2 regions of the Stenotrophomonas thermophila genome follow, and region 2 is predicted to be linked to the other one. Evidence: riboswitches for the same ligand, from Rfam matches in the RefSeq annotation. Region 2 holds a riboswitch; the other holds the start of a gene.
What was found. A riboswitch is a leader RNA that binds a small molecule or an ion and turns the genes downstream of it on or off. The one in region 2 is predicted to bind thiamine pyrophosphate.
Positions count from the first base shown of each region.

Region 1 (11,024 bases), on a different contig from region 2:
GTGCGAACTCCGGGAAGGTCTTCGCGATCGAATCCTTGTCCGGCAGGATGTAGAACACACCGCCCTTCTCGAACGTGGAGTGCACGATCTGCTCGTAGAACGCAGGCGAAACGTTGATGCAACCGTGGGTGACGCGGTTGTCGTCCGGCGAGGGCGATGCCAACCGCTCGGCGCGCTTTTCCTTCGGGCTGCCCGGCGGCAGCGGGTGCATCGAGACTGCGGAATCGTAGTCCACCCACAGCACGCGTCCGGCATCGTCGGACGGGCCGTAACCGCCAATGAAGCGGCCAGCCGGCGTGGTGCGGTCGTGGCCGGGAATCGCGCTCAGTGCGAGCTTGGCGACGCCCGGTGCGGAGTGGTCGCCGATCGCCGACCCAAACAGCGCCGGTGCTGCGCCGCGCAGCTTGCCGTCACCGCCGAAGACCAGAACCTGCGCCGCCGCCTTGTCCATGACCGCAAACGGATAGCCCTGGTTGTCCTTGCTGGCGACCACCCAGCCGGCAAGCTCGATCACTGTTTCGGACACGCTCTGGTCGGGCGGAAGTTCATCAACGGCGGCAATGCGTTGTTCAGGCGCTTCCTTGTCCTTGCCCTTGGCGCTGGCTGCGCCGCTGCACGCAACGGCCAGTGCCAACGCCAGTGCGGCATGGAAGACGCGGCGTGCAGGGGAGGAGGAGGTACGAATGGGACGGCTCCTTGCAATGCAATTCTGGGTGGAAGGATGCCAGTGGCCGGCGAAGGCCACTGGTTCCCGATACAGAGGTGGATCAATTCAAAGGGTGAGAGAGCTATCAGCCGCGCGGCTTGCGACCGGCCGGTGCCCTTTCAAGCTGCTGTACGCGGCCTTCGATCTGGTCCAGACGCTGGTTGGCCTGCTGCGCCGACTGGTTGGCGGACTCGGCACTCTGGGCAGCGCCCTGCACCTTTACGTCGAGCTGATCGAGGCGCGAGTTGATGGTTGCGAACTCGTCCTTGTAGGTGGCGCAAGCGCCGAGGCTTACGGTGGCCACGATGGCGACGGTGATGGCGCGTGCTGCGTTGATGTGCTGCTTGGTCAGTTTCATTTCCAACTCCCTCCTTCGTCTGGGGAAGCTGGAATATAGCGGCGTTTGTTCCCGGCGCTAGCCCGTGCTTTCAGCTGGAATTGGAAGACGTGGAAGCGCTGTGAAGACGTTCGATCAACAAAACTTAACAAGCAGGATCACGCGGGTGGACGTGCATCGGCCGGCTTGCCTTGTGCCTGTTCAGAAGCACGTATTCATCAGCATGAAGCGGATTTCATCGAAGTGCCGTCGGCACCGCCTCGATGCCAGCGCACGCGGGCCGCCACCGGCTGGCTTCCAGCAGCGCCTGATAGAGCAGGGTGGGCTGCTCGACTTCCACGCGTGCACCTGGCTGTTGCACGTGCACGTACTCATGGGCAATCAGGTGCACGAAACGGTCGCCGACATCGGCCTGCATCCAGTCGGCGTCGCACAGCGCTTGCAGTCCAATGACCACGCCTGCTTCGGCGGTCACGCCACCACTGTTGCCGCGGCCCACCAGTACGGTGACCGGGGAAAGCGCCGCAGACGGCAACAAGGTGCCCAGCTGATCGACGGCAGCGGCGACGCGCATGCGGATCGATGGCAATGCTGTCGCGCAGGTTCTCGCTTTCGCAAACAATGCCGGCGTGTCCTGGATGGCCCTGGCCAGCCGCTCCATCGAGCCGATACGGCTGTCGGTGAAGCTGCGCAGAGCGTCTGTGCCAGCATCCAGATAGCCGCGCTGCAGATCGTCGGCACTCGGCTTTCCAGCGCTGGCATCCAGCACATGGAAGAAACGCGTGACATCGTCCGTCTGAATCACGATGCGCGCAGGAGGCTGGCTGCGCTCGGCCGCCTGCAGCATCATCGCAAGGATGATGAGCAGCAGCTCGCGCACCCTACGGCGGGCACGTCCCCGCAACAGCAGTGACGCGGCGGATGTGTGCGGCATGCGGAGTTCCCTGAACGTCGCCCATATTTATATACCAGTCAGTTCAATATTCAGGGTTGATTAGACCCCCTAACGGATAATTCACACCTGTCGATCGCCTCCTCTCTCTCCCCCTCCCGGGAGGCGGCCGACGAAACCAAAATAATTAAAGGTGTGTCCCGATGAACAAGAATTCGCTGCTCGCCCTGGGCCTTCTGGCTGCCCTGCCATTTGCTGCATCGGCAACCGACGGCCTGTCGTACAACTACGTTGAAGGCGGCTACGTGAACACCGACGCCAAGGGCGGCGACGCCGATGGCTGGAAGGTGAAGGGTTCCGTTGCGGTGCACCCGAACTTCCATATCTTCGGCGACTACAGCGCGCAGGAGACCGACAAGTTCAAGAACGATGTCGACCAGTGGCGCATCGGCGCCGGCTACAACTACGGCATCGCACCGAACACCGACCTGGTGGCTCGCGTTGCGTACCAGAAGTACGACATGAAGCACGGCCTGGACTTCAACGGCTACTCCACCGAAGTGGGCGTGCGCACCGCGTTCAACCCGTACGTGGAAGGCTATGTGATGGCCGGCTACGAAGATTTCAGCAAGAAGCATGGCTACAACCCGGACGGCGAGTTCTACGGCCGTGTCGGCGCCACCGCCAAGTTCAACCAGAACTGGGGCCTGAGCGGCGAAGTGAAGCTGGCCAAGGCCGGCGACCGCGAGTGGTTCGTGGGCCCGCGCTTCACCTGGTAACAAACGCCTGTCGTTAGTGCGTGTTGTGCTGGCGTGTGACTCTCTCTCTCCCACACGCCAACCGAAGCCCGGCCCCGCGCCGGGCTTCACTTTTCTGGGCTCCGTGGCGCCACAATGCGACATGGGCGACCCTTCTTCCCTCGCAGGCACTGGCACGGCCTACCAGGAGCATCTGGCACCCGCGCCGCTGCGCGGCCACTTTGGCCAGCTGTGGCAGAGCCAGCTTCCTGCCGATGCCGATGGGCACATCACCGTATTGCCCGATGGCTGCGTGGACATTCTCTGGCGCGACGGCGTGCTGTTCGTGGTCGGGCCGGACCGCGTGGCCGCGCACCCGGGGCTGGCACCCGGTGCGCAGGTGCTGGGCGCACGTTTCCGTCCCGGCCAGGCACTGGCCGCGCTGGGCCTGCCCCTGGCCGGGATCATCGGCCAGGCCGTGCCCCTGGCTGACCTGAAGGGCGCGTGGGCGAACAAGGCGGCGGCCTCCATCGGCGACACCGCGCCTGCACAGCGCCTTCAGCGAATGGCGCACTGCCTGCAACAGCACATGGGTGCGGCCGCGCTCGATACGCCGGCGCAGCGCGCCCATGTCCTGTTCCAGGCGCTCGCCGCGGGTAATGCCACGCTGGATACGCTGGCGGCGCACCTGGGCCTGAGCCCGCGCAGCCTGCGGCGTTTCAGCCAGTCGCAGTTCGGCTACGGCGCCAAGACGCTGGAGCGGATCCTGCGGCTGCAACGTTTCCTGCGCCAGAGTCGCGCGCTGCCACTGCATTCGTTGGCGATGCTGGCCGCTGATGCCGGCTATGCCGACCAGGCCCATCTCAGCCGCGAGGCGCGTGAACTGGCGGGCATGACCGCCAGCGAGCTGCGCCTGGAGTGGGGACAATGATGGCCGTTTTGTTCAAGACCACTGTGCTGCATTGATCGATGCTGGGCTCCCACCACGGAGCCTCGCCATGAATCCTGCCGCGCCCCACGATGCCGAACGCCGCATCGACAACATCGAATTCAACGTCGCCGACGTCGCCCGCAGCAAACGCTTCTACGGCGAGGTGTTCGGTTGGCGCTTCACCGACTATGGCCCGGCCTACACCGAATTCGACGATGGCCGCCTGAAGGGCGGCTTCGTGGCCGACGTGCCGGTGCGTGCCCACGGAGGGCCGCTGGTGATCGTGTATCGCGCGGACCTGTCCGACGCGCAGCAGCGCGTAGTCGCTGCCGGTGGCGAGGTGGTGCGGGCGGTGTTCGCATTCCCCGGCGGCCGCCGCTTCCACTTCCGCGACCTGGATGGCTACGAGCTGGCGGTGTGGAGCGATCTGGATTGAGTCTTCGTACCATTGCCGGTGGACGGAACGAGAACCGCTCCGTCCACGGTCAGGCGGTTCCGCTATGATCGCCCGCACATCGCCACACGCGACGCGCCCGCCTCAAGCCCGCAGGAATACCGTGAACACCCAGCCCGCCCAGATCACCGCCGTCAACCACACGCTCGACAACGAGCCGCAGCAGATCACCGCGCCACTGACCCATTCGGCGGCGTTCCTGGTGCTGAAGGTGAAGGACGATGAGGCGTCGATCGCCAGGGCGCGCGAGGTGCTGGCCAGCACCGATGACCTGATCAAGAACACCGCCATCCGCGAGATCGAGCGCACCTTCACCTGCAACGTGGCCATCGGCCACCGTGTGTGGCAGCCGCTGGTGGGCACCACGCCGCCGCGCGAGCTGAAGCCGTTCCGCGAGATCAAGGGCGCCACCCACACCGCCGTGTCCACGCCGGGCGACCTGCTGTACCACATCCGGGCGCGCACGATGGACCTGATCGTGGCGTTCGAGCGCAACCTGCTGATGGCCTTCGGCGATGCGGTGGAAGCGGTCGATGACGTAGCCGGTTTCCGCTATTTCGATGGCCGCGACCTGCTCGATTTCGTCGACGGCACCGCCAACCCGGAAGGGCTGTCGCTGCCGGAAGCCACGATCGTTGGTGAGGAAGACCCGGAACATGCCGGCGGAAGCTACGTGGTGGTGCAGAAGTACCTGCACAATCTCGATGCCTGGCGCGCGCAGAAGACCGAGGCGCAGGAGGCGATCATCGGCCGCACCAAGCACGACAACATCGAGCTGGACGATGCACCGGCCGATGCGCAGAAATCGCACAAGACCCTGTGCACCATCGAGGACGCCGACGGCGAGCATGAGATCCTGCGCGACAACATGCCGTTCGCCAACCCGGGCCGCGGCGAATACGGCACCTACTTCATCGGCTACACGCGCCGCCTGTGGGTGATCGAGAAGATGCTCGAGCGCATGTTCATCGGCAATCCCGCGCCGCTGCACGACCGCATCCTCGATTTCTCCACCGCCACCACCGGCGTGACCTTCTTCGCGCCCTCGCGCAAAGTGTTGGCCGATCTGGGCGATTGATCGCGGCTCCCGTCCTTGCGCACGCTACTGGCCGCTCTGTTCCAGTAGATCCACGCCACGCGTGGATGGTACGCACGTTGCCCGTAGCAGCCACGCATGGCGTGGCTCTACTGTGCCGCCATCTGCCTGTCATCTACCGCCCCGACCATCAGCCGTTGGATGAGAGCGCAGGGGCGGGCGATGGCGATGGCAAGGAACACAACCGGCGCACGCCGCTGGTGGCGGCCGCTGGCCGCGGTGTTCGGTGCGCTGGCACTGGGGAGCGCCGCGGTGTCCGCGCAGGACGCCCCTGCGCATTGGATGGCCTACGCCGCTGCGGTCGGTGGCCAGCTGCAGCAGCGCCTGCAGCAGGAGCAGGACCCGCAGGCGCAGCGCGTGCTGGCATGGCTGCAGGCACATCCGGACGCACCGACGCCGCTGCCGGTGAGCGTGTGGATCGCGGCGGATGGCCGCATCTCGAAGCTGGAATTCGACAGCCTGGGTGACGCCCAGGTCGACGCAGACCTGCGCGCGACGCTGCAGGGCGCGCCGTTGCAGGCAGCCCCGCCGGCCGACATGCGCCAGCCGCTGCGGTTGGGCCTGTTGCTGGAACCGAAGTAGATCCACGCCATGCGTGGATGTGGTGGGTAGATGCCGACCTTGGTCGGCAGGCGCGCGCCAACCCAGGTTGGCGACTACCGGTAGCCCGCCACGCATGGCGTGGCTCTACCGGGTTGCCACCTGTGGCTCGCGCGCGGCGGCGCTCCATGCGCGCAGGCCGAACACGGCCAGGCCGAGGAAGAACACGTACAGCGCGGCGGTCACGTGCAGCGACTTGAACAGGTACGCGCCCACGTAGACCACGTCCACCGCGATCCACACCCACCAGCAGGCCACGTGGCGGCGCGCCTGCCACCACTGCCCGACCAGGCTCAGGCCGGTCAGCAGCGCGTCCAACCACGGCAGTGCGGCATCGGTGAAGGTATGCATGGCCGCACCCAGCGCCACGCCACCACACAGGCCGATGGCCAGGTCGCGCAGCAGCTTGCCGCGCGCCAGCGGCACGATGCGGATGCTGCCCTCATCGGCGGCATGCTGCCGCCAGTTGAGCCAGCCGTAGACCAGGAAGCCACCGAAGGCGACCTGCAGCAGGGTATCCGAGTACAGCTTGGCCTCGGCGAATACCAGCCCGTACAGCGTCACCGACAGCAGGCCCACCGGCCACGCCACCAGCCGGCGCCGGGCCATCAGCCAGACGCCAAGGATGCTGCACAGTGCGGCGGTCCACTCGAGCATCACGCCGCTCACAGCGCGAACGTCACCGACAGGCGGGCCTGTCGCGGTGCGCCGGGGAACAGGTAGTAGTCACCGCCGCTGCTGCCGGTATCGCGCCAGTAGAAGCGGTTGAACACGTTGTCCACCGACAGGTTCCAGGTCACCGCACGCTCGTGCAGGCGATGCTGGAAGCGCAGACCAGCGTCGAACACCGAGTAGTCCGGTGCGCGCACGCCGCCGTCGGCACGTGCGACGTTGGCACCGGCATAACGCCAGCCGCCAGTGACATCCAGGCCCTGCACGAACGGCAGCGCATAGGCCACATGCACGCTGGCCCGCACCTTCGGCACATTCACCAGCTGATGGCCTTCATAAGCCGGCGTGCCGGTGTCGCGCGCACGCGCCTGCAGCACGCTGGCACTGGCCACGATCTGCAATGCATCGGTCAGCTGGCCGTTGGCGGTCAGCTCCAGGCCGGTGTGGGTCTGGGTGCCTTCCTCGACGAAGGTGTAGCCCACGTCGCTGTTGTCCGGCCTGGCGTACTGGTACGGCTGCGAAATGCGGAACACGGCCGCACCCAGGGTCAACGCCTCGACCGGCACGTACTTCACGCCCACTTCCAGCTGGCGCGACTGCACCGACGGCAGGAAGGTGTCGGCATTGCTGGTCCAGAACGGCGCTTCCTGGCCCAGCGAAATGCCGCGCACGTAGCTGGCATAGGCATTGAGCTGGTCGGTGGCCTTCCACACCACCGCGGTCTGCGGCAGGAAGCGCGACAAGCGGCTGTGCCGCTGCGGGGTGCCACGCTTGTCGTAGGCGCGCTCATCGAGGCGCACGAAGCGGCCACCGGCCAGCCACTGCCAGTCGTCACCGAAGCTCATCCGGTCCAGCGCGAAGAAGGCGGTCTGGCGGCTGTCCAGGCGACGTGCGGATGGGCCGGGCATCTTCGGCGACGGCTCGAACACCGGCACCGGTGCCTCGTGGATGTTGGTGGTGCCGACGTACTCGTTGACGCTCGGGCGCCTGTCCACGGTGCGGCGGAAGTAGTCGGCGCCGAGGGTCAGCTCATGGCCGACGCTGGCGGTCTCGAAACGGCCACGCAGCTCGGCACGGGCCTGCTGGTTGCGGCGGGTATCGTCCGGGCTGCGGTAGTCGTAGACGTCGTAGTCGCCGTTGGGCGCGAAGTAGTTGCCCGGCACGCTGCCATCGGCGCATTGCACGGCGTAGTAGCAGCCGTAGGCGAAGGCGACGTTGTCATCGATTACCGAGCGGCTGTGGCCGACCGAGACGCGCGACTGCCAGGCCTCGTTGAAGTCGTAGGTGTGCAGGGCGGTGATGTTGGTGCTGGCGATATCCACCGGACGCTGCCACGGCTGGTAGCCGAGCAGGTGCTCGCGGTCGACGCCGCGCGGCAGGTCGCGTGCGCCCAGCAGCTGGTAACCGGACACCGAACGCTGCGAGCTGGTCTGGTAGTTGGCATCCACTTCCAGCTTGCCGCGTTCGCCGATCAGCCAGTCGGCCGCCAGCGAGTAGAAATTGCGGCGGCCATCGGCGTGCTCGACATAGGAATTGCTGGAATCCCACGCGGCATTCAGGCGCAGGCCGAAGCGCGGGGTGATCCAGTGGCCGACATCGACGGCGACGTAGCGCGAGCCTTCCGAATCGGTGCCGAGCGTGGCGGTGCGCACTTCGGCCGGGCGCTTGCCGATGTAGTTGATGATGCCACCCGGTGCCATCACGCCTGCGGCCAGGCCGGCTTCACCCTTGAGGATCTCCACCGACTGCACGTTCTCCAGCGCCAGGCGCTGTTCGCCGGCGATGGACAGGCCGTTGAAGCGGTAGCCGGTGGCGGCGTCCAGCGCGAAGCCACGGATGGCGATGTTCTGGTAGTAACCCACCGGCGCATACGCATCACCGAGCGAGGCATCGTTGCTGGCCAGCTCGGACAGCGAACGCACCTGGCGACGGTCGAGATAGTCGCGCTCGAGCACGTTCACCGAGGCCGGCGTGTCCTTCCAGCTGCCGCCACCGAAGGCGTTCACGCGCGAGGTATCGGCTTTCGGTTTGCCGGCCTGCACGCGCACCGCTGCCAGTTCGGTCGGCGAATGCTCGGCGCCGGTGGCAGCCGCATCGGGGGACGCTTCGGCCTCGCTGGCGTGCAGCGGCAGCGCGGCGCAGAGGGCGAGGGAGAGCAGGGTGGGGTGCAGGCAGCGGTTCATTCGATTCGTCTTCGGACAACAAGGGAGACGAAGCGACGGCGCGCAGGTGCACCGGCCCATGACGGGGGTGTGGCTGCGGCTCAAAGCTCCCTACGCCGGTGCAAACCGGATCAGGTTCCAAGGGACTCTCTCAGCCTGGCAGATCCAGGCACCCCCGCTTCAGGTGACCATTTCACTACAAATGGTACGGATTTGCGAGCCGGCGCCCTTCAGGCTGCCGCGTGCAGGGCCTGCAGCAGTGCCTGTCCCGGCGCGCTGTGGAACCACGCCGGGTGCCCCAGCATGAAGGGCCGCCACGCTACATCGGCGTTGGCGGTCGAGCCGGTGACGCCTTCGAAGTACTCCACTTCGGACAGTGCGAAGTCGAAATGGACCATCGGCAGCAGGTCGGCCAGCAGGTGCACGCGTGCCGCCGACAGCGGCAGCGCCTGACGGTAGCCGTCGAGCAGCGCCAGCGCGATATCGATGCGCACTGCCTGCATGCCGCGCTCCAGTTCCAGCCACGCCACCGCGTTGCGCTCGATCGCGGTGGCGAGGTCGAACAGTGCGCTGGTAGGCGACGCCAGGCCGAAGTCCAGCACGGTACTGATCTGCCCATCGCGCCACAGCAGGTTGGACACATGCCAGTCGTTGTGGGCCCACAGCCGGGGCTCGTCGCGCAGGCGCTTGGCCAGGCCGGCATGCCACGGCAGCACGTCACGCTGCAGCTGCGCCTCCCACGGAATGCGCGCGAGATAGCGGGCCAGCGCGGGGCGCTCGTGCAGCCCTGCCTTGATGGCCGCGACCGGATCGTCGCTGCGGATCAGATCATCGCGCGCGACCAGCACATGGGTACTGCGCTGGGGCGCGTGGTAGCTGGCGGCGGCACGGTGCAGCTGTGCGAGTGCGCGTCCGGCTTCACGGGCCTGCGCGATATCGGTCAGCAGCGACCACGACACCGCGTCGCGATACAGGTCCTCACCGACGCCAACCGCATGCAGCTCGAAGGTCCATTCGCCATGCTCGACGGCGCTGTGGCCATCGGCCGCTGGCAGCACCTGCACCACCGGCAGGCCCGCTGCGGCGAGATGGGCGATGAAGCGGTGTTCTTCTTCCAGGCAGGCCGCGCTGCGCACGCTGTGGTGGTGGCGCTTGATGAACACCGCGCCGTCCCTGCCATTGACGATGGCAGCGGCCGACAGCGGCCGTGGGCTGTGCCAGCGGGGCTGGCTGTGCTCGCCCAGCTGCGGGTAGCGCTGGCGCAGCCACGCAATGTCCGCCGCGCTGATCGGTGGCCAGTCGGCAGCAACCTCGTCGTTGTTCAGGCCCTGCACGCGGTGGGAGGAAGAAGTCATGCCGCAGCCCCGGTGGGGAAAGTCACATCCAAGGCTGCGCATTCAACGCCATGCACGCGGCCAACGCAAACGGGCGGGTCATCGACCCGCCCGTCCGTGCATCAGCTGCGGTGATGCCGCCGCGCTGCTTACCAGCCGCGATGGCGGCCGCGGTCGTGGTAGTAGCGGTTGTCGTAGTAGCGCTCGCGCTGCCAGCGACGGTCGTCACCGCGGTCGTAGTAGCCGCTGCGGTAGTAGCCACGGTCGTAACGGCGATCGTAGCGGTCGTCGTAACGGCGATTGTCGTAGTAACGACGGTCGCGGCGGTCGGAGGTGGTCAGGTTGCCGATCGCGCCGCCGGCCACGGCGCCGCCCACGGTGGCGGCAGGATCACCGTTGGAGAGCAGGTTGCCGGCCACGCCACCCACCACGGCGCCGACCAGGGTGCGCTTGTCCTTCCTCGACATCGCGCTGGCATCGCTGACCACGGCCACACTGGCCACCAGCGCCAGAGCCATCGCCAGACCACGGAAGCTGAGTGCGGAAGTACTGAGCATGTTCGTTCTCCTGTGAGGTGCATGCCACGCTGGGCAGGGAGGGCGCGGGGCGCCCCGGCTGCCGTGGTGTCCACGCTGGCGTTCCAACATTGCCGGAACATTGCCTGGTCCACCGTGCGGCTTGCGCATTCATCTAGCGGCAGGCGGCATGAAGCAAGGCTGAAAGCGGCCCCGGCCGCTCAGCTGGCAGAAAGGGAAAAGGCCACGCGGACGTGGCCCTCCCTTCTCTGCCAAGGCGCTGCGGGCTTAGACGCCCATCGCCTTCTGTGCCTGCCGGGCCTGCTCCTGCTGGGCATCCTGCTGCTGGTGCAGCACGTTTGGGGCGCCCTGCACGGCACCACTGCTGAGCGCCAGGCTCTGCTCGCTGGCGGCACGGGTCTCCACCGCCACGCGGCTGGCCGCCGGGTCACCGATCGTGCCCTGCACGGCGAACAGGCGCTCACCGTTCGGGCTCGGCACCACCGTGTCGATGCGTTGCAGGCCGGCGGCATGCGCCTCCTTGGTCAGGGCCGCGGCGGCGCTTTCCAGCGCGTGGCGATCCTTGAA
Region 1 covers NZ_CVIW01000010.1:23,284-34,307, reverse strand. Annotated here, with positions in the region: gene BN1263_RS06095 (L,D-transpeptidase) at 1-634, opposite strand, end outside; gene BN1263_RS06090 (hypothetical protein) at 792-1,064, opposite strand; partial or broken gene BN1263_RS06085 (DUF2268 domain-containing putative Zn-dependent protease) at 1,339-1,923, opposite strand; gene BN1263_RS06080 (OmpO family porin) at 2,139-2,714, shown strand; gene BN1263_RS06075 (helix-turn-helix transcriptional regulator) at 2,836-3,603, shown strand; gene BN1263_RS06070 (VOC family protein) at 3,671-4,039, shown strand; gene BN1263_RS06065 (Dyp-type peroxidase) at 4,161-5,135, shown strand; gene BN1263_RS06060 (hypothetical protein) at 5,316-5,735, shown strand; gene pnuC (nicotinamide riboside transporter PnuC) at 5,841-6,410, opposite strand; gene BN1263_RS06050 (TonB-dependent receptor) at 6,419-8,608, opposite strand; TPP riboswitch at 8,679-8,774, opposite strand; gene BN1263_RS06045 (phosphotransferase enzyme family protein) at 8,818-9,942, opposite strand; gene BN1263_RS06040 (glycine zipper 2TM domain-containing protein) at 10,071-10,478, opposite strand; gene BN1263_RS06035 (peptidoglycan-binding protein) at 10,725-11,024, opposite strand, start outside.
Region 1: another riboswitch for thiamine pyrophosphate. It lies ahead of BN1263_RS06050 (TonB-dependent receptor); the one in region 2 lies ahead of thiC (phosphomethylpyrimidine synthase ThiC).

Region 2 (11,024 bases):
GGAGATGGTTTGGCCGCGATCGGCCAGCGAGAGTTGACGCATGGGGGCACCACGGATTTGCCTAGTACAGGCCTCCGTTTTGCCCAATCTGGTGGGACCTCGTCAGGAAAGACTGCCGAGATCGCCACGAATTCGTGGCGAGAACCACACGAAAAAATTACGAAGAGAAATTCTTGTTCAAAATCAACATTCTGGAGAAGGCAGGGAACAGCGCCGGGGCTTTCTCGGGCAGCCGCATGATGCCGATGTCAGCGCCGTCACTGACCGCCAGCGCCACGTAGAGATCGCGCCCGTTGGCGCTGGCACTGAGTCCATTGCCCGCGCTGAGCCGCTGCGGATCAAGGCAGCGTTCCGGCACTTCGGTACCGTCCTGGATCAGGACCAGGGTCGTGCCGCACTGCGTGGACGTGCCGAGGTAACCGATGCCACCGTTCCCCACGACGGTCCAGGTGCGATAGCGCCACCGACTCGGCAGGTCTTCAGTGATCTGCCGCACACTGGCCGGTGACAGTGCCGGATCGACCGACCACAGCCCACCAGCGGCGAGGCGCGTGAACAGCACCCGTCCGCTGGCGCGATCAAAACGTGCCTGCGACACCCCATCAATGCTGGCCAGCCGGCGCCAGGGGTGAGAGCTGCGGTCGAACAGGCTCAAGCGCGTGCGCTGGTCGGCATCCCGCTCCACCACCAGCAGCTGGTCATCGCCGGCCCCGTAAAGCGCCTGCAGCGGTTGTTCGGCGGGCACCGGCAGTGGCTGCAGCCGCTCATCACGCGGCGAGATTTCGTAGACCACGGTACGTCCATGGTCATCGCGGCCAACCACCAGCAGGTGCCGGCTGTCGGCGGCCCAGTCCGGTGCCTGCCGGGCCTCCGGCCGCAGGCCTTCGATCAGCCGCAGCGAGTCCGGCCGCTGCATGTCAGCCCACCACAAGGCGAAACTGCCGGAGCGATCGGAGGTGAAGGCCAGCTGGCGGCCATCGGGCGCGGCCATCGGCTGACCATCACGGCCACTGGACGCGAACAGTCGTTCCGCACGTCCTCCCTCGATCGGAACCTTGAACACACCGAACTGCGCCCGCCGGTGGACAAACGCCAGCACGTTGCCATGCCGGGATACCGCAGGCCACTGCGCATCATCCAGGCCAGCGTCGCGCAGCGTGCGGCGCTCGACGTCGAGGTAGTACAGGCGTACTTCACTGTCCACGCGACGGCCGAACACGATGGTGCGCCCATCCCCCAGCCAGGCCCAGCCTCGCTGCTCGGCCGCTTCATTGGTCAGCTGCTCGGGGGTACCGCCGCCGGCGGGCATCCGCCACAGATCACCCATCTGCGGATTGCGCACGAACACCAGCCACTTACCGTCTGGCGAGTAGCGCGGCGCATAGTCGAAATCATCGGCATCGACGCGGTAATCCAGCTCACGCCATTGGCCACTGGCCAGATCCAGCACGCGGATGCCGCGATGCGCATAGCGTCCGACCATGCTGCCGAACACCAGCCCCCGGCCATCCGGGGTCCAGTCAAAACTGAGCAGCTCGGTGCCGTCGCAGCGGGTTGCCTGGCGCACGGCACCACCTGTGGCACTGGCGATCAGCACCTGGCAGCCGCCTCCGGCGCTGAACCGTGCAAACGCGATCTCGCGCCCATCCGGCGACCAGCTCGGGAAACGGTCGTTGGCACCGGCCGGAGGCGTCAGCAACTGGCGCGCGGGCGCATTGCCCGAGGTCTGCACCTTGATCGCACCGCCGCCCCCCCGTCGTCGTTGGCCCCTTCGTAGGCCACCTGGGAACCGTCGGGCGAAAGTGTTGGATACGTCTCAAAACCACTGGTCGCGGTGATCAGCCGGTAAGGCCGCTGCGGGCTGCCGATCACGCGAACGCCGTTCTCCACGGCCGCATCAACCGGTGAACTGGCTTCCGGCGCCTGCCGCAACAGCAGCATCGTCAGCACGATCACCGTGCCAAGCATCAATATGCCGATTGCCAACAGTACCTGGCGCCGGACCCGTCGCCACGCCCGGCGAAGCCCCGGCACCGGCACCGTACCGACCGCGGCCCTGCCACCGGCGTCCGCGGGCGGCAACGGAAGATCGGCCAGCTCGCCGCTGTCCACGGCAGCCTCAGGCGCCTCCAGCACCTGCACCGGCACCAGCAGCCGATAACCGCTCTTGGCGATGGTCTCGATATAGGTCTGGCCGTTGTCGTCGTCGTTGGCGAATGCCTTGCGCAGCTGCGTGACGGCCTGGGTCAGCACGTCATTGGTGGGCAGCGTGTCGGGCCACACTTCGGCAAACAGCTCCTCGCGGGTGACCACCCGGCCGGGCTGCCGCAGCAGAACGCGCAGCACACCCAGCGCTTTCGGCGTCAGCCGGCGCGGACGACGCGCACCTTCAACTTCGACCTCTCGCGAGGACAAAGTGACGACGCATTCGCCAACCTGGATACGGTCAGCCTCGGGCGGCTGGATTTCGCTGCTGTTCATTTTCCGGGATACAGTAGGGACGGGCCTGGGCAGGTTTCACCAGCAATACCGCCCCCAACCGGGGACAACAAAAAGCCAGATTCCGCACACAGCATCGGCGCATACCGCAAAAACAATGAAGCGGGCGAATACTAGCCTATGCGGGTTACCTCGCCTATCGCGTGGTCGACATCCAGGCTCTCTCTCGCCGACGCATTCACATAATTTGCTGCACCATTCGCGCCCTGCGGGGCGCGAAATTTTTATCTGGCGTTCATTTTCACACGCGCCGCAGCATGGTCAATCCGACCAGTCGCGAAACCACCAAAGCCACGTACATCACGCCTGAAAACTGCTCCAGCATGACCAGGGCACGCGCCTGCGGATGCAGGGGTACTACGTCGCTCAAGCCAACACCCGAGAGCAAACTGAAGCTCAGATAAAGCAGTTCCATCCAGGTGCGCTGTGCACCGCCGCCGGAGCCCTGGAAACTGCCCGGATACCATTGTTGGCACACGGCAAAAGCAAATGCGAAGGCCCAGGCCAGCAGCGTGAATGTGGCGCCTGCGGCGAACAGTTCATCGCGGGTGACTTTATGGTCCTGGAGCATGTAGGCAATGAGCGCACCGGCCGTATAGAAGTACAGCAGGCTCTCCAGCAGTTGCGCGGTGGTCAGCAGCGCAGTGCGGTCCAGCAGTGCACCGGCCAGCGAGAACACCACCGAGGGAATGGCCAGCAGCAGTGCCAGCCAGGTGCCCAGCGGGCTGCGTTGCACCACCCACAACGCCAGGCCCAGTACCGCCATGCCGAACATGCCCAGCGCCGCGCGGCCCGCAGCGGTGTCATCCAGCGCGGGGTACAGCAGCACCGCGATCAGCTGGGCGCCCAACAGCCAGGCCGAAGGATGACGGCGGGCAATGGCCAGCCAACGGGTGGTGATGGCAACAGGCATGGCGTCCTTTCCCCAGGGAGATGGGCGGAGGATAGCCGGGAGCGGCGTGATGAGCGGTAGTGCCGGCCGCTGGCCGGCACCCCCGCTTCCGCATCACCCCTGGCGATAGACCTCGGCACCGGCCGCGCGGAACTCCGCCGACTTCTCCTTCATGCCGGCTTCGGCGTAGTCACGCACATCCTGGGTGATCTTCATCGAACAGAAGTGCGGGCCGCACATCGAGCAGAAGTGGGCCAGCTTGTGCGCATCCTTCGGCAGCGTCTCGTCATGGAACTCCTTGGCCTTCTCCGGATCCAGGCCGAGGTGGAACTGGTCTTCCCAGCGGAACTCGAAACGCGCCTTGCTCAGCGCGTTGTCGCGCACCTGCGCGCCCGGATGCCCCTTGGCCAGGTCGGCTGCGTGCGCGGCAATGCGATAGGCCATGATGCCGTCGCGCACATCCTGGCGGTTGGGCAGGCCAAGGTGCTCCTTCGGCGTCACGTAGCAGAGCATCGCCGTGCCGAACCAGCCGATCATCGCCGCACCGACCGCGCTGGTGATGTGGTCGTAGCCCGGCGCGATGTCAGTGGTCAGCGGGCCCAGCGTATAGAACGGTGCTTCGCCACACTCGCGCAGCTGCTTGTCCATGTTTTCCTTGATCAGCTGCATCGGCACGTGGCCGGGGCCTTCGATCATGGTCTGCACATCGTGTTTCCAGGCGATCTTCGTCAGCTCGCCCAGTGTTTCCAGCTCACCGTACTGCGCGGCGTCGTTGGCATCGGCGATGCAGCCCGGGCGCAGGCCGTCACCCAGCGAGAAGGTCACGTCGTACGCCTTCATGATCTCGCAGATGTCTTCGAAGTGCGTGTAGAGAAAATTCTCCTTGTGGTGCGCCAGGCACCACTTGGCCATGATCGAGCCACCGCGGCTGACGATGCCGGTAACACGCCTGGCAGTGAGCGGCACGTAGCGCAACAGGACGCCTGCGTGGATGGTGAAGTAGTCCACGCCCTGCTCGGCCTGCTCGATCAGCGTGTCGCGGAAGATCTCCCAGGTAAGCGCCTCGGCACGGCCGTCAACCTTCTCCAGCGCCTGGTAGATCGGCACGGTACCGATCGCCACCGGCGAATTGCGGATGATCCACTCGCGGGTTTCGTGGATGTGCTTGCCGGTGGACAGGTCCATCACCGTGTCACCGCCCCAGCGGATCGCCCACACCAGCTTCTCCACTTCCTCGGCGATGCCGGAAGACACCGCGCTGTTGCCGATGTTGGCGTTGATCTTGGTCAGGAAATTGCGGCCGATGATCATCGGCTCGCTTTCCGGATGGTTGATGTTGTTGGGCAGCACCGCGCGGCCGCGTGCGATCTCGTCGCGCACGAATTCGGGTGTGATCACCTTCTGGATTGAAGCACCGAACGACTCGCCCGGGTGCTGCTGCAGCAGGCCGGCATCGCGGACCGCGTCGAGCCGCTGGTTCTCGCGGATGGCGACGAACTCCATTTCCGGCGTGATGATGCCGCGGCGCGCGTAATGCATCTGGGTGACGTTGGCACCGGCACGTGCACGGCGTGGCAGGCTGCGCGCGGGGAAACGCACCGCGTCAAGCTTCGGGTCATGCTCGCGATCGCGGCCGAACGAAGAACTCAGTGCTTCAAGCTGCTCGGTATCACCGCGCTCTTCCACCCAGCCGCGACGCAGTGCCGGCAAACCGGCGGACAGATCGATGCGCACCTCCGGGTCGGTGTACGGGCCCGACGTGTCGTAAACGGTCACCGGCGCATTCTCTTCGCCGCCGAACAGCGTCGGCGTACGGGTCAGCGCGATCTCGCGCATCGGCACCTGCAGATCCGGGCGTGAACCGGGCACGTGGATCTTGCGCGAGCCGGGAATGGGCCGGGTCACGGATCCGGAGAGTTGCTGGGCCTGTTGCTGCAGGGCGGAGAGCTGTGCGTTCATCGGGCATCGTCCAGGAAGGTCAGGGACGAAGCGGCGGCGCACGGCACCCGCGCACGGACGGTCCTTGGGCGGAGTCCGGGCACGGCTGCATTGCAAAGCTTCCCTACGCCGGTATGAGCCGGATCAGGTTCCAAGGGACTGTCTCAACCTTGGCCACATGGCCCGGTACCCCCGCTTCTTGGTGCGCATTAGAGCATAGACCGCCCGCCTCCGGGACCAGATCGCCATTCGTTAACGGAACCATGACGTCGCGTTCAGTAACGTGCACGCCATCGCGTTGCTGAGATCGATGCGTTCCCCGCCGCCTTCGCGGCCCCTGCCCGGTCCGTGCTGCATGCCGCCGGCCCTTCGCCGCAAGCTCTGCTCGCTCCCCTCAATCCCCCTTGATCGGAGAAGCTCCTTCATGGTGTTTCGCGTTTCCATCGCACTGGTTCTGCTGCTGGTGCTGCTCGCCGGTATCGCCCCCGGCCCCTTCAACACCGTGGTCCAGTCGATGCTGGCGGAAGTCATCCGCAGTGTCGGCTGGCTGTACCTGCTGGTGGTGTTCCTGGCGCTGGTGTTCCTGATGTACCTGGCGTTCGGCCGCTTCGGCAATCTGCGCATCGGCGGCGAGGACGCCGAACCCGAGTTCTCGCGTGCCAGCTGGATGTCGATGCTGTTCGCCGCCGGCATGGGCATCGGCCTGGTGTTCTGGGGTGCGGCCGAGCCCATCTCGCATTTCAGCAAGCCGCCGGAAGGCCTGGCGCCGCAAAGCCTGGATGCGGCGCGCGCATCGATGCGCTATGCGTTCTTCCACTGGGGCCTGCACCCGTGGGCGATCTACGCACTGATCGGCCTGGCGATGGCCTGGTTCCAGTTCAACCGCAACGGACGCGGCCTGGTCAGCGACATGCTGCAGCCGATCATCGGCCGCCACCATCGCGGCTGGATCGGTCGGGTGGTCAACATCGCCGCCGTAGTTGCCACCGCGATCGGTGTCGCCACCACGCTCGGCTTCGGCACCATCCAGATTGCTGCCGGTATCGAACGCGTCTTCAGCGTGCAGGCTACCGTCGCCGTGCAGATGACCATCATTGCCGTCGCCTTCGTGCTGTACATGGCCTCCACCGCCAGTGGCGTGGAGCGAGGTGTGAAGTGGCTGTCCAACTTCAACCTGGCGTTGGCTGCCCTGCTGGCGGCCATCCTGCTGGTGCTGGGGCCGACCGGCTTCATCTTCGATACGTTCACCACCACGCTGGGCTCCTACCTCAACCAGCTGGTGACGATGAGCCTGCGCATGTCACCGTTCTCCGGCAGCACCTGGGTGGCGGACTGGACGATCTTCTACTGGGCCTGGTGGATCTCGTGGGCACCGTTCGTGGGATCGTTCATCGCGCGCATCTCGCGCGGCCGCAGCGTGCGCGAGTTCGTGATCGGCGTCGTGCTCGCACCGACGCTGCTGGGCTTCTTCTGGTTCGCGGTGTTCGGCGGCACTGCGTTGTGGGCACAGATCTTCGGCCATGCCGATCTGGTGCAGGCGCTTGGCAATGGCTACGAGACGGTGTTGTTCACGCTGTTCGACAGCATGCCGCTACCGTTGTTGCTGTCGTGCATCGCGCTGGTGCTGCTGATGATCTTCTTCGTGACCTCGGCCGATTCGGCGGTCCTGGTGCTGGCCAGCATGTCCACCGACGAGGCTGGCGACCCACCGTTGAAGCGCAAGCTGGCCTGGGGCATTGCGGTGGCACTGATCGCAGCGGCGTTGCTGCTGGCCGGAGGCCTGGACGCGCTGCAGGGCATGATCACGATCGCGGCATTGCCATTCGCGCTGCTGATGGTGCTGGTGATGGTGTCGCTGTACCGGGTGCTGGACCAGGAGTACACGCGCGAGCGGCGGCAGGCGCAGCGCCAGCGGCACATGATCGACGCGTGGATTGCACGCGAGATGGCGGCGCAGGAGGAAACCCAGGCGGAGGCGGCGCGCGCGCACGATCAGGATTGAGGGAGGTTTTGCAGCTTGCGGCTGTACCGCTTTTCTCAAGCAACGGCAACAGCAACTTCAAAAGCGGCTCCGGATTTCTGCTGGTTTGGCGGGGAGGGGGCAGATGGCGGGACACGCCGCAAGTACGTCCTTGTAGGCTCGTCCACGGCATCCATGCCGTGGACGGTCCCGCCATCTGCCCCCTCCCCGCCTCCGACAATTTCCCGGTGACGGCAGTAGATCCACGCCATGCGTGGATCAGGTGTGTCGGAAAACAAGAAGGGGTCGGACCCGCAGCGCGCGGCTGTTGCTGTTGCTGTTGCTGTTGCCTTTGCTCTTGATCTTCTTCTTTCTCTTCCTGCGGTGGCGGCCACAGGAAACTGTCCGTGGCCGGGCGGGTGGGTTGGCTGGGGGCGTGAGCCGCATGGGCCCGAGGCATGCCTCGGGCGGGTTGGGCAGGACGCCCAACCCCGGTCTTGCCGTGTACGCAGGACTGCGCACACGAGCAAGCGGCGACCGAGCCTACATGGACGTACTTGCAGCGGCCCCCAGACAATCCACCCGCCCGGCCAAACCAAGCATCACTGAAACCCTCACCACCGCCGAGGGGGCTCAGCCCGGTGGCCGGAAAACCTCAATACCCCGCCGCCTGCCCATCCTTGCGGCTCTCCGAAGCACCGTAGTAAACCCCGGTCTCGGGATCACGCATGATCGCCTGGTACCCGCCATACGGGCCATCGGCGAACACGATGCGATGCCCCTTGCGCATCAACGCGCGCACCGTCTCGTACGGGAAGCCGGTTTCCAGATTCACTTCGCCGCCATCGGTCATCGCCGTGGCCTGACCCGTCGGTTCGGTTGAGCCTTCATGCTGGATGCGCGGTGCATCACCGGCTTCCTGCAGGTTCATGCCGAAGTCCACCAGGTTCATCACGATCTGCGCGTGGCCCTGCGGCTGCATCGCGCCGCCCATCACGCCGAAGCTGGCATACGGCTTGCCGCCCTTGGTGATGAACGCCGGGATGATCGTCTGGAAAGGCCGCTTGCCCGGCGCGTAGCCGTTGGGATGGTTCTTCTGCAGCACGAACATCTCGCCGCGGTCCTGCAGGATGAAACCCAGACCGGGCGGTGCCATGCCGCTGCCCATGCCACGGTAGTTGGACTGGATCAGCGAGACCATCATGCCGTCGGCGTCGGCCACGGTCATGTAGATCGTGTCGCCCTCCTCCAGCTGCTTCGGCGTGCCCGGCTGCACTTCCTTCAACGCCTTTTCCATCGAGATCAGCGCGCGGCGCTGCGCGGCGTATTCCTTGGAAATCAGCTTCTGCACCGGTGCCGGCTGGAACGCCATGTCGGCGTAGAAGCGTGCACGGTCGGCGAAGGCCAGCTTCTTCGCTTCAACGAACAGGTGCACATGCTCCGGTGAACCAAACGGGATCTTCGAGAAGTCGTAGCCTTCCAGCACGTTGAGGATCTGCAGCGCGGCAATGCCCTGGCTGTTCGGCGGCAGTTCCCACACGTCGTAGCCACGGTAGTTGCTGCTGACCGGTTCGACCCATTCGCCATGATGGTCAGCCATGTCCTGATAGCTCAGGTAGCCACCGTTGGCCTTGAAATAGTCGCCGATGGTGCGGGCGATGTCACCCTTGTAGAAGGCGTCGCGTCCGCCATCGGCGATCTTCTGCAGCGTGCTGGCCAGATTCGGGTTCTTCCACATCTCGCCCTTGCGCGGGGCGTGGCCGTTGATCGTGAACTGCTCGTTGAAGCCCGGGTACTGCGACAACTTGGGCACCGAGCGGTCCCAGTAGTAGGCGATCACCTCGGCCACCGGGTGACCCTCGCGGGCGTAGCGGATGGCCGGCGCCAGGTTGTCGGCCATCGGCTTGCGACCGAAGCGGTCGTGCAGCGCGAACCAGCCGTCGACTGCACCCGGCACCGACACCGGCAGTGGACCGGTGGCCGGGATGTCCTTCAGGCCACGGCGCTGGAACTCGGCCAGGGTGAGCGATTTCGGCGAGCGCCCCGAGCCGTTGTAGCCGTAGAGCTTCTGCGTCTTCGGGTCCCAGACGATGGCGAACAGGTCGCCGCCGATGCCGTTGCCGGTGGGCTCCATCAGGCCCAGCGCTGCGTTGGCCGCGATGGCGGCATCCACCGCCGAGCCACCGCCCTTCATCACGTCCAGCGCGATCTGGGTGGCCAGCGGCTGCGAGGTGGCGGCCATCGCATGAGGGGCGATCACCTCCGAACGGGTGGCGAAGGTGTGGCCGGTAATGCGGTCGGCGGCAAAGGACAGCGCGGGCACGGCAGCCAGCACGGCGGCGGCGATCAGGGGACGGGCAAGGCGTCGGGACACGGTCGGGTTCCGATGGACGGGTGGTTCCCCGATCTTCGCCGCTGCGGCCTTCACGCGGTATCGGACAGACGTCATGGACGTTGATCCTGGGGTGGAAGAATCCAACGGATTCCGCGCAAAAACCGCCCAGAAAGGAGTGAATTCGGGTTCATCGAAACACTTTCAGCAGCAACCATCCTTGTGCCGCAAGCGATTGCGCTGGATTCACTGGAAACCGATAAAAAAACCGTCGCGAGGGTTGACACCGCCAAAACGGCTGTGTTTCTCTCGATCACATGTTGCATCACAACACGCCACTGCGAACCCACATTGAAGCCGCCGACACCGGCGCCGCCTCGCTGCGTTCGATTCTTGTGCTCGTACTTATTACCCAGCCAACAGGTGCGGGACGAGCCAGCGTGTAAGCAACAAACACACCGGAACTCATCAAAACCCGCACCCGCCCCGGTGCGGGTTTTTTCATTTCAGGACCTGGTTTCAGACGCAACCACCATGACCAACGCTCAGTGCAAAGCCCGGCCCCAGACCACCACCACGCCTCGTGGTGGCTGTGCCTGTGCGATGCGTAGCGCCTCCTCCACCGATTTCCCCTGACCGGCCGGTACGTCACCTCGACGACCGGCCGTTCTTTTTTCTTCCCACCGCAAGGAACCTCCCCCATGAGCACCAACGACCTGCCCCAGACCAAGATCGCCGTCATCGGCTACGGCAGCCAGGGCCGCGCCCACGCACTGAACCTGCGCGAATCCGGCTTCGACGTGGTGGTAGGCCTGCGTCCGGGTGGCCCGACCGAGGTCAAGGCGCAGGCCGATGGCTTCACCGTGAAAGCACCGGCGGATGCGGTGAAGGATGCGGACCTGGTTGCCGTGCTGACCCCGGACATGGTGCAGAAGAAGCTGTACGACGACGTGCTGGCACCGAACATGAAGCAGGGTGCGGTGCTGTTGTTCGCGCACGGCCTGAACGTTCATTTCGACATGATCAAGCCGCGCGACGACCTCGACGTGGTGCTGGTCGCACCGAAGGGCCCGGGCGCGCTGGTCCGACGTGAATATGAAATCGGCCGCGGCGTGCCGTGCATCTGGGCGGTCTACCAGGACAAAAGCGGCAAGGCCGCCGAGTACGCACTCGCCTATGCAGCCGGCCTGGGTGGCGCCCGCGCCAACCTGATCCAGACCACCTTCAAGGAAGAGACCGAAACTGATCTGTTCGGCGAGCAGGCGGTGCTGTGCGGTGGCGCTTCGGCGCTGGTGCAGGCGGGCTTCGAGACCCTGGTGGAAGCCGGTTACCAGCCGGAAATCGCCTATTACGAAGTGCTGCACGAACTGAAGCTGATCGTGGACCTGTTCTACGAAGGTGGC
Region 2 covers NZ_CVIW01000064.1:36,728-47,751, forward strand. Annotated here, with positions in the region: gene BN1263_RS19445 (helix-turn-helix transcriptional regulator) at 1-42, opposite strand, end outside; partial or broken gene BN1263_RS19450 (winged helix-turn-helix domain-containing protein) at 158-2,481, opposite strand; gene BN1263_RS19455 (ion channel) at 2,741-3,412, opposite strand; gene thiC (phosphomethylpyrimidine synthase ThiC) at 3,506-5,350, opposite strand; TPP riboswitch at 5,433-5,533, opposite strand; gene BN1263_RS19465 (BCCT family transporter) at 5,754-7,331, shown strand; gene ggt (gamma-glutamyltransferase) at 7,945-9,663, opposite strand; gene ilvC (ketol-acid reductoisomerase) at 10,323-11,024, shown strand, end outside.